Regions from separate parts of the Parabacteroides sp. AM58-2XD genome, predicted to be linked through region 1. Evidence: riboswitches for the same ligand, from Rfam matches in the RefSeq annotation. Region 1 holds a riboswitch; each other region holds the start of a gene.

Region 1 (4,189 bases):
CGTCCGTCTATCTTGCCATACCCCGAAACGATCCCGTCACCCGCTATTTTGTTCTTTTCCATACCGAAATTGGTACAACGGTGAATGACAAACTTATCCAGTTCGACAAATGTACCCTTATCCAGTAACATGTCAATACGTTCACGGGCAGTCATACGTCCGGCTTCATGCTGTTTCTCTATACGTGCCATACCGCCTCCCAACGAAGCAGCCTTATCCAGTTCTTCAAACGTTTTATATAAATGTTCTTTTCCCATTTTAATCCTCTTTGTCTGTTATTATATCCAAAGTCAGAAGGACCTGGTTGCTCGTCACCGAATCCCCTTCCTTTACCTGCACATCGCGTACCGTGCAGGCCGAACTTACCTTATAATTACTCTGCATCTTCATTGCTTCGATCACTACGACAATATCGCCAGGTTCGAGACGGTCGCCTTTCTGAACAGCAACCTTCACCACCTTGCCGGGCATCGGAGAAATAATCTTATTGTCCTGCCGCTCTTCGCTATTCCTGCGCATACGCAAATATTTCACCTGCGTATCAACAATATCCACACCATAAGAGAGGAAATGGGTATTCACCGTATAGTTTTTACCACTTTCTCCGCGGATCAGTTCTGCATTATACGAAACACCGTTGTGCAAAATAGAACAGGCGCCATTTTCGGCCATTACGACATCGACTTCATAAGGGATACCGTCAATAGTCAACCGGACTTTGTTTCCATCTTTACTGACCAACGAAACATCCGCAACTCTTTTTCCAATATGTATTTCCATAAATAATAATTATTCAATAGTGCTAATGTGCCGATTATTAAATACGCAGGACTCCTTTTTGTAATCCGAATTCACGCCAGCGGCTGATCGGACGATTGTCGGAAGCCTGACCGGATCTGTTTTCCTCCAGATTGACCAGATAATCTATATAGGCAGCGATCATAGCTATATTTTCAGTCTCTGTTCCACCCTCTTCTACGGGATGTTGCAATTGTCCGGCATTTTTTTCAATAAAAGAAGTATCATACTTTCCCTGCACAAAGTCGGATGTATCCATAATCCGACGTAAGTAACCGATATTCGTTTTCAACCCGGTAATCTTATACTCATGCAATACCCGCCGCATGCGTTCGATCGCATATTGGCGCGTTGTCGCCCAAACGATCAGTTTTCCGATCATCGGGTCGTAATAAACCGGTATTTCATATCCTTCATACACATAACTGTCTACACGGACACCGATGCCGTTCGGCTCTGTCAATTGTTTAATGACACCGGGAGAAGGCATAAAACCGGCTTCTGTATCTTCTGCACAGATACGGCATTCAATGGCATGTCCGCGCTGGACGATCTCCTCCTGGCGGATATGGAGCGTTTCGTTGTTAGCCACCCGGATCTGTTCTTTTACCAGATCGACGCCTAAAACTTCCTCGGTAATCGGATGCTCCACTTGGAGACGCGTATTCATTTCCAGAAAATAAAAATTCCGATGTTTGTCCACCAAAAACTCAATGGTACCAGCACCTGAATAGTTGACAGCTTTTGCCGCAGCAACAGCCTTTTCACCCATATTTTTTCTTAACTCGGGAGTGATGAACGGAGATGGACTTTCCTCCACGATTTTCTGATTACGGCGTTGAACGGAACATTCACGTTCACAAAGATGGATTACATTCCCGTGATTGTCACCCAATACCTGAAATTCGATATGATGAGGTTCCTCCACGAATTTCTCCAGATAAACTGTGTCGTCACCAAAAGACGATAACGATTCCGAGCGGGCAGAATGATAAGCCTCCACCACATCTTCTTCTTTATAGATCAGTCGCATCCCTTTTCCTCCGCCTCCCATAGAGGCTTTCAGCATAACGGGGAAACCGATTTCCTTACATATCCGAACGGCTTCGGCAGCATCCTGCAACGGTTGTTGCGTTCCCGGAACAACCGGTACACCGGCCTCGATCATCCGCTTACGGGCTGATATCTTATCGCCCATCGCCTCCATCGTCTCAGCAGCCGGGCCAATAAAAATAATATTTTCCTCTTTACATCTGCGGGCAAAAGCCGCATTTTCCGAAAGGAAACCATAACCGGGATGAATGGCATCGGCTTTATGAATTTTCGCCGCTTGGATAATCTTTTCTATATCCAGATAACTATCTTTTGATGCGGCAGGCCCTATCAGGCAGGCCTCATCAGCATAAAGTACATGCCGTGCCGCCCGGTCGGCTTCCGAAAAAACAGCCACAGACTGTATTCCCATCTCCCGGCAGGAACGCATCACACGTACGGCGATCTCGCCACGGTTTGCAATTAATATCTTCCGTATCATATCAATGCTTTAAATGTTTATAACGGGGATTCACCTCACAGGCATAGAAATATTTCTTGATCTCATTCAAACAGGAGTTGCACAAACATCCCGGATAATGGACCTTCACATAAGCAAGCTGGAGTTCATCCAATTTCACAGGCACACAATGACAGGCGGATATATCATCTACCCGACAAACAAAAGAGCCCCCACAACGCGGACAATCTTTCTCCATAAATCTGATAAATTTAGAATAAACAATCATTTCGAACCCGTATCCTAACCCACGAGGATATGAGCCTTTAACGAACGGCAGGTCTTCTGACTGACTCCCATCCTGAAGCCTTCCCGACACATGTCAGTGGCATAAGTTATTTTCAGGATGTTATTAGAGCTTCACAGCAGCGGGACTGTCCGGGATTTACACCCGATTCCCTTTTAATCTGTATTTCCAGAATCAAAAATACAGAACCATTTCGGTGCAAAACTACAAAAATAAAAGACAAAACAATGATATAAAATAAGTTTTTTATACTTTTGCGCCCCGGTTTAGGTTTATCGCCCGTTTTTCCGCCAGCAAAAAGAAACATTCCGGAATAGAATCCGGTTCATATATAAAAAGTACGACATGAGTAGAAATGAATCTTTGCTACCCGTAGCCAAATTCATCGCAGAGTACTCCGCCCATATGATGGGATGCGGGGTACACACATCCCGGGTAGTCCGGAGTTCCAAACGAATAGGAGAAGCATATGGCGCTGATGTTAAAATCAGCATTTTTCAGAAAAATATTATTCTGACGATCTCCGACAATGATACGAAAGAAACATACAGCGAGGTGATCGATATCCCCGCTCTTCCGATAAGTTTCGAGAAGAACGCCAAACTGAGCGCTCTGAGTTGGGAAACGTATGACAAACATTTGCCGTTGGAAGAATTAAAAGATAAATATGAGGAGATTATCGCCAGCCCGCATATCGATCCGCTTTTCGTTCTGATACTGGTAGCTTTGCCAATGCCTCTTTCTGCCGCCTGTTCGGGGGAGACATTACCTCGATGGGGATTGTCTTTTCTGCGACTATCACCGGTTTTTTCCTGAAACAACAGATGCAGATCCGGAAATTCAATCATTACATAATTTTCGTGGTATCGGCCTTTATTGCATCGCTTTGTGCCTCTACAGCGTTGATATTCGACACGACCTCGGACATTGCACTGGCAACGAGCGTCCTGTTCCTGATACCGGGCGTACCGCTGATCAATGGGGTTATCGACATTGTCGAAGGGTATATACTGACCGGTTTTGCCCGGCTGGTCAATGCGCTGATGCTGATTATCTGTATCGCGATCGGGCTTTCTTTCACATTAATGATGGTAAAAAACAATTTGATATGATAGTATTGGATATTCTTTTAGACGGACTTTTTGCAGCCATTGCAGGTATTGGTTTCGGTGCGATTTCCGACCCACCTATGCGAGCGTTTCCTTACATTGCCTTGCTGGCTGCCGTAGGCCATGCCTGCCGATTCTGCCTGATGACTTTCTTCGGGGTGGATATCGCTACCGCCTCCCTGTTCGGGGCATTGGTGATCGGATTCGGAAGTTTGTGGCTGGGAGGCAGGATTTACTGCCCGATGACAGTGCTTTATATCCCGGCTTTATTGCCGATGATCCCAGCAAATTTGCCTACAACATGGTTTTCTCGCTGATCATGTTCCTCCAGACGATGGACGAACCGGTACAGAAAGCGAAATATATTGAAATGTTCATGTCGAACGGTTTCGTTACCTTCACCGCGATCTTCATGCTGACGGTCGGTGCGACACTGCCGATCTTCCTCCTGCCGGGTAAGGCTTTTTCATTAACACGACGCAA
Region 2 (4,189 bases), on a different contig from region 1:
GCCATTGGTCGTACCTTTTTCGACAACACTGGCTCCTACTACCGGTCCCAAAGCATCTGTCACCCTAACAGTAATACGCCTCACTTGCTGCTGATCAGATACTCCGTAATTTTTCTGTTTAGAATTTGACTTATAAATGATAATTCGCTTATCATTTATAACAAAATCAGCATGCTGATTTTGCAACGCTTTTCTCAAAAGAGTTTCTACGGAGTTTTTTTCCCAGTCGACAACTACCCGTTCATTCAAATTCAGGTTTTTGTCACGAATTAAAAAAGAGTAATCAAACTTCTCTTCAATCAAATCGAACAGCTCCTGCAAAGTGGTACTCTGGTTCTGAACAGATAAGTAACAAGATTTTAAGTCCGCAGCAAAAACCGCCTCTGTGGTCATCGGCAAGCTTGCGAACATACACAAGGTCATCAAACACCTTCCATTTCTCTTCAAATTGGTTAATTTCATGAATTTCAGATTTAATAAGATTATTATTCAGTCTAATCGTAATGTCCTTTCTCGGATCAATTATTTATCCCGGATTACAAACATATTTCCGGTTTGTTCCCATCGATATTGTTTTTCAACATCAATTTCATTCAAAATATCATATATCGTATGCTCGGAAGTAAAACTCCCCGTAAAAGCCTCTTCCTGCAAAGAGTTGCTCTCTATTACAATCTTTATGTTATATTTTCTCTCTAAATCTCTCGCTAATATGCCAAAGGGAATCTTTGTAAATTTCATTTTCCCATTTACCCAGTCACAAACATCATCCGCATTTACTGTTGTTTTCTTCAGCTCATTATCTATTTTATTATAACTCAACTTCTCATTAGGTTGTAAGCGTATTATTTTTGTATCCGGTTCGTTATTCAACGCCACGTCAACTTTTCCGGTTCGCAACACAACATTCACCAACTCCTCATCCTGATAGGCCCTGACATCAAAAGTCGTTCCCAATACTTTTACACTCAGATTGTCAGAGTTCACTATAAATGGTTTCAAAGAGTCCGGGGTTACTTCAAAATATGCCTCCCCTGTCAGGTAAACATCACGAGACTTTTCTGAAAAATCTTTATTATAGGAAAGAGAAGAACCAGCATTCAGCCAAACCACCGACCCATCGGCCAAAGTTACTTTCGAACGTGATCCCAATGGTACAGAGGTCTGAAAACGAATAATCTCCGAATCCTGTTCATCCGTCAATACACCTGCATAATAAGATAAACCGCCTATAGCCAGCATGATCATTACTGTTGCAACGATTTGTAACCAAGGACGAATAAAGAATATTCTTTTTGAAGAAACCCCCGCCTCTTTAGCCATCAACTCACCAAAATGTTTCTGGAAACCAAGCTCCACCCGGGAAGAAAAATAAGGAACATGGGAGATGGCCCACCAGTCCGACATTTCCGAAAACAACTGCTGATTCTTTTTATCAACCTGCAACCACTGGAAAAGTTCTTTTTTTTCAGTGTCTGACAAATTGCCCAAAAAGTGGCCGATTATCAGTTTACGTATATATTCTGTATCCATAATATTTTCAAATAAATTCATATCTACATAAATAGATACGCCATTTTTCAATAATCCGTTTATACTAAAATGAATTATTTTTGAAAAATATCCAATAATAAGCAGACAACAGGATATAAATTCCCCAATAATACTTTCAACTTAGATAATCCTTGCTTAATTTGTACCCGGACCGTACTGGAAGAAATATTTTTCATCCGGGCTATTTCTTCATAGGTTTATTATAATAAAGGTGTTGAATAAAAATTTCGCGACACTTCGCAGGCAACTGGTCGATAGCCCTACTTATCAGATCGGTTAACTCTTTATTTTCCAAACAAGCCAAAGGTGAAGATTCTAAACAGATCAATTGCTCATGAACATCAATCACATAGCCGTTTATATCAGAGACCGGCACCTCTTCTAAGCGCTTTTTCCTGTAAAAACTCAAACACTGGTTTTGAACGGCACGTATCAAATAAGCTTTGACGGGATAAACTAATGACGACCGATTATTCCATACATTCAAAAAAACATCATTTACAATCTCTTCTGCTATTTCCGGCTTATATACATACTTTACTGCAATCGCGCACAAATAGGTATAATAGGTCGCATACAATAACTTAAAAGCATTTGTATCTCCCTTATTAATACGTAGTATGGTCTCTCTTTTTACATCCATTAATTTAGATTTAAATAAACCCGCCAACAAACTTAAATATTTTATTTCAATACTCGCACAATCTTTAACCTTTTATTCATCACAAAAATAAAAGCATGAACCACCGACGGAGCTCATCCCGTCAAGCGATCCATGCCTCTTTTCCTAATTATTATGGCAAAATAATTAAAAACAGATCTTAAAAGACGGCAAACAGGGAATGGAACAAGAATAGAAAGACATCAGATGTCTTGTTTTTCTCATCCGGCCTTTCCTCGAAGCCGTCGAAAGAATATGCCTTGCAGGTCTTCTGACTTACTTCCGGTTTGAGCGCCTTCCCATTCAAAGAAGAACAGTGGCACTAGTGTTGCCCAATCCGTTATGAAGCTTACAGCAGCGGGACTGTCCGGGATTCACACCCGGTTCCCTTTTAATCCTTACCCGCGGATACAGGCTCGGAACAATGCATGTCGCAAATATAGAGATATTTTTACATCTTATGGTAGCAGATCCTATAAATTTTATTTATTATGTTTACGATATTCGTCTATTGCGTCTTTTACCGAGCCGTACATCAGAAGTAACCGTTGCGACTGACCATAATTCAAGCCCAGTTCCTCAGCGACCATCCGTGTCCCACGGTCGATCAGTTTCTGGTTGGTAAGTTGCATATTTACCATCCGGTTGCCTTTTACACGTCCCAGTTGGATCATTACCGAAGTAGAGATCATGTTCAGGATCATCTTTTGCCCTGTTCCGGATTTCATACGCGAACTGCCGGTAACAAACTCCGGGCCTACGATCATTTCAATGGCTACATCTGCCTCCGCTGCCATCGGAGAATCCGGATTACTGGAAATGGAAGCTGTCAGGATTCCTTGCTCACGTGCCTTGCGCAAAGCTCCTATTACATAGGGAGTCGTCCCGGAAGCGGCAATGCCGATTACTGTATCTTTTGTTGTAATATGGTGCTCCTGCAATTCCTCCCAACCGCGGTTCAGATCATCTTCCGCATTTTCTACCGGATTACGAAGCGCTTTGTCTCCACCCGCGATCAGTCCGATCACCAGGGTTGGCGGCATTCCGAAAGTAGGAGGTATCTCCGAAGCGTCGAGCACGCCCAAACGTCCGCTTGTGCCGGCGCCCAGATAAAAGATACGTCCCCCTTGTTTCATCCGGGGGACGATCTGTAATACAAGTTCTTCAACTTTAGGTATCGTTTTCCGGACTGCTGACGCGACCTTCCGGTCTTCCGTATTTATATCGTCCAGTAATTCCCGGACCGACTTGCTTTCCAGATTATTATATAATGAGTCTTGCTCTGTTATTTTAGTAAACGACATATTAAATATGTATTATGTATGTTGCTAAACAGATACAAAACTAACAAAATTTATGTCTGCGAACCTCTTCTTACTTATACATTTCTTTCAACCATTGGAACCGTGCCATATTTTGTTCCGGATAAGTCCAGTGACCGGTTTCCAGATAAAGATGCAGTTCTTTTGCTCCCGGAATAACATTATAAGCGGAATACATGGAGGTTGGAGGACAAGTCACATCATTATATCCCCAGCTATACCACCCCGGTGCATTTACGCGACGGGCAAAATTAACCACATCGAAATAAGCTAATGTCTCCACCTCATTCGGACCAGGTTTTGCATTCCGGTAATAATGAGGCCAGCCACCGGCACGCTGATGTAAATAACCGGCATAATCACATAAGGCCGGATAGAATGCCGCCAGAAACTTAATACGCGGATCCAATCCTGCCGTAACGATAGAAAGCGCTCCTCCCTGGCTACCACCGGTTACACCGACAGTCGAACCGTCAAATTCAGGCAAAGAGAAAATAAAATCCACCGCTCTCACACAACCGAGATACACCCGTTTGTAATAATGGGCGTCACGATCATTCTTATTGATCCCGGGATATCCGTTCAAAGCACCGGATGCCAGGTTATTATATACTTCCTGGGGCATATTTACCGGAATTCCATGAATACCGAT
Region 3 (4,189 bases), on a different contig from region 1:
TGCAATTTCTATATCCGATTTCATGTGCTTATGTAAGTTTAAAGAGGCAACAAAAGTATATTATTTTTAATTAAATAACAAAATGATAGAATGAAAGGTTGTAATGCCTGATAACTGCGTAAAATTGGCGTTATATTGACAAAAGTCACAAAAAGGAGGCTGGTAATGATTCTTTGTTAAGTGAAGTGCGCATTTTTCAACTTATTTGTAATCTTCGGTTGGCAAAAACAGTGTATTTCGACAGTTCTTGTATTAAAGAACTTTAAAATATAGATAAAGGGTTGTGGTGTATGATAATTTGTCTAATTTTGCGATATCAAAATGATAAAATGAAACTAATGGCAAGTCTAGAGTGATAAAAAGAAAGTAAATGGCAATTTTAAAAACTTCGGTTTATGTAATTAAGGAGATTTGATTATGGCAACAATGAGATTTAGTTTGGCAGGCGTCGTTTCAAGAGAAACAGAGACAGGATCATGGGTTAAAACAATTGCAGATTGTTTGGGTATTCGAATGTTTTCGAAGATGGGTTCTTCGGAGAGTATGAATAATGTCGGTTGGGATACCACCAAGCAGAAGGAAATCCAGGATCTTCATCATTATGCCATCAGCAACTTGATCCCCAGGGCCGGAGTCTATCAGATGAAGTTACTTGAATCGTTGGCACAATCTGCTTCCATCTATTCACCGGAAGAGACTGAAACTCTTTATAATGAAACGAATAAAAAGATTGAAGAGATCAGCAGTCACATTTCAGGAGTATTAGTGAGTGCACGTGAGTTGTGCAAGTCGGGGCATCAGAACTGGGAATCTGTCCAGTCGCTTCGCTACCATATGAACCGTCTGAACGGTATCATAGAATCCGTATAGTTTTTGCGATACAATAATCGGGATAGTAATTTTTAAGTTGAGGGTGTAGCAAAAGTTTCTTCTGCTACACCCTTTTTTTATTGTATGATCATCAGTGAGAAATAAGGGAAAGATTTCTCTGCGATGATTTGCCGGTCGGAGGTGTAGTATTCCTTATCCGTTCCTACATTTTCAAAATAATGGAATTGTGTCTGCGGATGCTTGCGGATACATGCATGTACGGCTTCCACGCATTGCGACAGTTTCATAATGACGATCACGTATCCGGCATTTATCTTTTCAGATAATTCTTCCGCGGAAGGAGTGCCGGGAATAACGACGATCTGTTCTTCCTGTTTGACAATGTGCAAGCCGGCCAGTGCTCCGGCAGCGATGAAGGCGGGGATTCCGGCAATACGCTGAACGTCGATTCCCGTCTCTATAAACTTGTCATATATATACTGGATGGAAGAATAGAAGCCGGCATCGCCTTCGGCTACGATAACGATCTGTCTGCCTTCCGCATAGTTTGCGGCGGCTTCGTTGTAGAGGGCGTCGTAGGCTTTCCAGGCTTCCGTGCGGTCTTTGCTCATGGGGAGCATGAAGCAGCGGATGGCAGTTTCGTTTATTTCCAGTGCACGTACGATATCGGCGGCACGCGAGAGGATTTCACCCTGCCTGTTACGGGTGGCTGGGCAGTAGATAATATCTGCTTTCTGAAGTTGTCGGAGACTTTCACTGTGATAAGTTCCGGTTCGCCGGGACCTAATGATACGAAACTGATCGGGTAAGTCATTTTATTCTTGTTTTTATTTGGGGTGCAAATGTGCTGAAAATAGTGCAAAGTTGCAAACTTCTTATTACTTTTGCGATCGAAATAGGTTCTGTAAAACTCCTGTTCATGGAGACAGATTAAAAGGGAACCGGGTGGAAATCCCGGACAGTCCACGCTGCTGTGAAACTTCGTAACATTCCGATAATACCTTTTGCCACTGATCCGTAGGTGATCGGGAAGGCTTTCGGGATGGAAGTAAGTCAGAAGACCTGCCATTTTTAGCATAACAGTTGTCCTCGTGGGTTTGGACAGTTTGTGTCGGATAAAAACAAATATGAATATGAACAAGTATTTAGCAGGTTGTTGCCTGGTTGCATTACTGGCAACGTCGTGTGTATCGAAGGAAAATCGGGAGGAGAAGGAGAGTGTTTCGGCACAGCAGACAGCATCTGCTGATCGTGAGGCGCATATTACGCCGCAATATGCCAAAGGTTTTCAACTGTCCTATGCCGACGGTTATATCCTGATGGATATACAAGATCCCCAGAATGAAGAAAGCACCCGTTTCCAATATGCCTTGGTAGAGCGCGGAACGAAGCCGGAAGGTATCCCTGCGGATTATACGGTTATCGAGATCCCTGTGCGTAGTGCCATTTGCATGACTTCATTGCAGCTATCCAATTTCATCAAGCTAGGGGCGGAAGATAAAGTGGTCGGCATCACCAGTACCCGTCATCTTTTCAACCAGACTGTCAATAAGCAGCTGAAAGAAGGAAAGACAGCCAAGATCGGTATCGAGGGTAATTTTGATAACGAAGTGATCATGAGCATCAATCCTGACTTGATTCTTATTTCTCCTTTCAAACGGGGCGGATATGAGACAATGAAAGATGTCGGTATCCCTTTGGTACCGCACTTGGGATATAAGGAAACGACTCCGCTGGGACAGGCGGAATGGATCAAGTTCGTCGGATTGCTGCTCGGTATGGAGAAAGAGGCGAACGATAAGTTCTCCGCCATAGAAAAACGTTACAATGAACTGAAAGCGCTGACAGCCGAAGGACAGGTGAAGAAACGTCCGATCGTCTTCAGCGGCGAGATACACGGAGGAAACTGGTATGCGGTAGGCGGGAAGAGCTTCCTAGCGCAACTCTTCAAGGATGCCGGTGCCGATTATTTCCTGAAGGACGACGACCGTTCCGGTGGTGTCACGCTCGATTTTGAAACGATATACAACCAGGCTGACGATGCCGATTACTGGCGTATCGTGAACAGTTATCCCGATACATACAGTTATGAGGCCCTGAAGGAGCAAGACCCGCGTTATGCCGATTTCCGTGCGTTCAGGGAGAAAGGCGTCATCTATTGTAACATGCGGGAGAAGCCTTTTTACGAAAGTATGCCTACCGAGCCGGAGGTCTTGCTGGCTGACCTGTTGCATATTTTCCATCCGGACTTATTACCGGACCATACACCGGTCTATTATGATTTACTTAAATAAGCGACGATGAAATACTCGAATACTTTCCTGATGCTTCTGATCGTTGTTACCATCGTTGTCCTGTTGTTTCTGAATCTGGTGCTGGGATCTGTTTCCATCCCGTTGCAGTCGGTCTGGCATATCATTTTCAGTAGCGGCGAAGAGCCTGTTACCTGGCAGAACATTATCTGGAAGTCGCGTTTCCCGCAGGCACTGACGGCTTTGGTTGCCGGTGCCGGATTGTCGATCAGCGGGCTTCAGATGCAGACCGTGTTCCGTAATCCGCTTGCCGGACCTTCCGTATTGGGTATCAGTTCGGGGGCGAGCATGGGTGTTGCCTTTGTCGTCCTGTTGAGTGGCAGCCTGGGAGGTGTGGCGCTCAGCAAGCTGGGGTTCATGGGGGAGATAGCCCTGTCGGTTGCAGCCGTGATCGGTTCTTTGTCTGTGATGGCTCTGATCGTATATGTCTCGCAGAAAGTAAAAGGAAATGTAACGTTGCTGATTATCGGTGTGATGATCGGTTATGTAGCGAATGCCGTGATCGGGGTATTGAAGTTTTTTAGTGTGGAAGAGGATATCCGTGCTTATGTGATCTGGGGGTTGGGAAGTTTTTCCCGTGTATCGGGCAACCAGATGATGTTATTTGTGATCATTATGGCGGTGCTGATCCCTCTTTCCTTCCTGCTGATAAAGACGCTGAACCTGATGTTGTTGGGTGACGGATATGCGCGTAACCTGGGGTTGAATATAAAACGGGCGCGCCTGCTCGTCATTACTTCGGCGGGTGTGCTGACGGCTATCGTCACAGCTTATTGCGGGCCGATCATCTTCCTGGGACTGGCAGTGCCGCATCTTTGCCGCGCCATCTTTCAGACTTCTGACCATCGCGTACTGATGCCGGCTGTCCTTTTTGCCGGTGCCGCCTTGGCGCTTGCCTGCAACCTGATCGCTCGTATGCCTGGCTTTGAAGGAGCCTTGCCGGTCAACTCGGTAACGGCCCTGGTGGGAGCTCCGGTAGTAGCTTCCGTCCTGTTCCGCAAACGTAAGAACGAATTGAACGAATGAGTATGAAAGAGGCAACGATA

The links. Region 1 has a riboswitch for cobalamin ahead of DXA15_RS09390 (cysteine-rich CWC family protein). Riboswitches for the same ligand answer to the same signal wherever they lie in the genome.
Region 2: linked by a shared signal. The riboswitch ahead of DXA15_RS03955 (sigma-70 family RNA polymerase sigma factor) and the one ahead of DXA15_RS09390 (cysteine-rich CWC family protein) in region 1 are both predicted to bind cobalamin.
Region 3: linked by a shared signal. The riboswitch ahead of DXA15_RS20820 (ABC transporter substrate-binding protein) and the one ahead of DXA15_RS09390 (cysteine-rich CWC family protein) in region 1 are both predicted to bind cobalamin.

What each region holds. Positions count from the first base shown of each region.
Region 1 is NZ_QSDP01000030.1:15,484-19,672, reverse strand. Features, by position in the region: partial or broken gene DXA15_RS09405 (acyl-CoA carboxylase subunit beta) at 1-257, opposite strand, end outside; gene DXA15_RS09400 (biotin/lipoyl-containing protein) at 259-780, opposite strand; gene accC (acetyl-CoA carboxylase biotin carboxylase subunit) at 818-2,332, opposite strand; gene DXA15_RS09390 (cysteine-rich CWC family protein) at 2,334-2,549, opposite strand; cobalamin riboswitch at 2,608-2,805, opposite strand; partial or broken gene DXA15_RS09385 (threonine/serine exporter ThrE family protein) at 2,943-3,709, shown strand; partial or broken gene DXA15_RS09380 (threonine/serine exporter family protein) at 3,706-4,189, shown strand, end outside.
Region 2 is NZ_QSDP01000010.1:41,425-45,613, reverse strand. Features, by position in the region: partial or broken gene DXA15_RS03965 (SusC/RagA family TonB-linked outer membrane protein) at 1-462, opposite strand, end outside; gene DXA15_RS03960 (FecR family protein) at 523-1,533, opposite strand; gene DXA15_RS27790 (hypothetical protein) at 1,608-1,730, opposite strand; gene DXA15_RS03955 (sigma-70 family RNA polymerase sigma factor) at 1,736-2,197, opposite strand; cobalamin riboswitch at 2,459-2,657, opposite strand; gene murQ (N-acetylmuramic acid 6-phosphate etherase) at 2,698-3,519, opposite strand; gene DXA15_RS03945 (acetylxylan esterase) at 3,590-4,189, opposite strand, start outside.
Region 3 is NZ_QSDP01000112.1:2,211-6,399, reverse strand. Features, by position in the region: partial or broken gene DXA15_RS20835 (formate--tetrahydrofolate ligase) at 1-24, opposite strand, end outside; gene DXA15_RS20830 (hypothetical protein) at 418-870, shown strand; partial or broken gene DXA15_RS20825 (precorrin-2 C(20)-methyltransferase) at 948-1,645, opposite strand; cobalamin riboswitch at 1,712-1,916, shown strand; gene DXA15_RS20820 (ABC transporter substrate-binding protein) at 1,965-3,125, shown strand; gene DXA15_RS20815 (iron ABC transporter permease) at 3,132-4,169, shown strand; gene DXA15_RS20810 (ABC transporter ATP-binding protein) at 4,172-4,189, shown strand, end outside.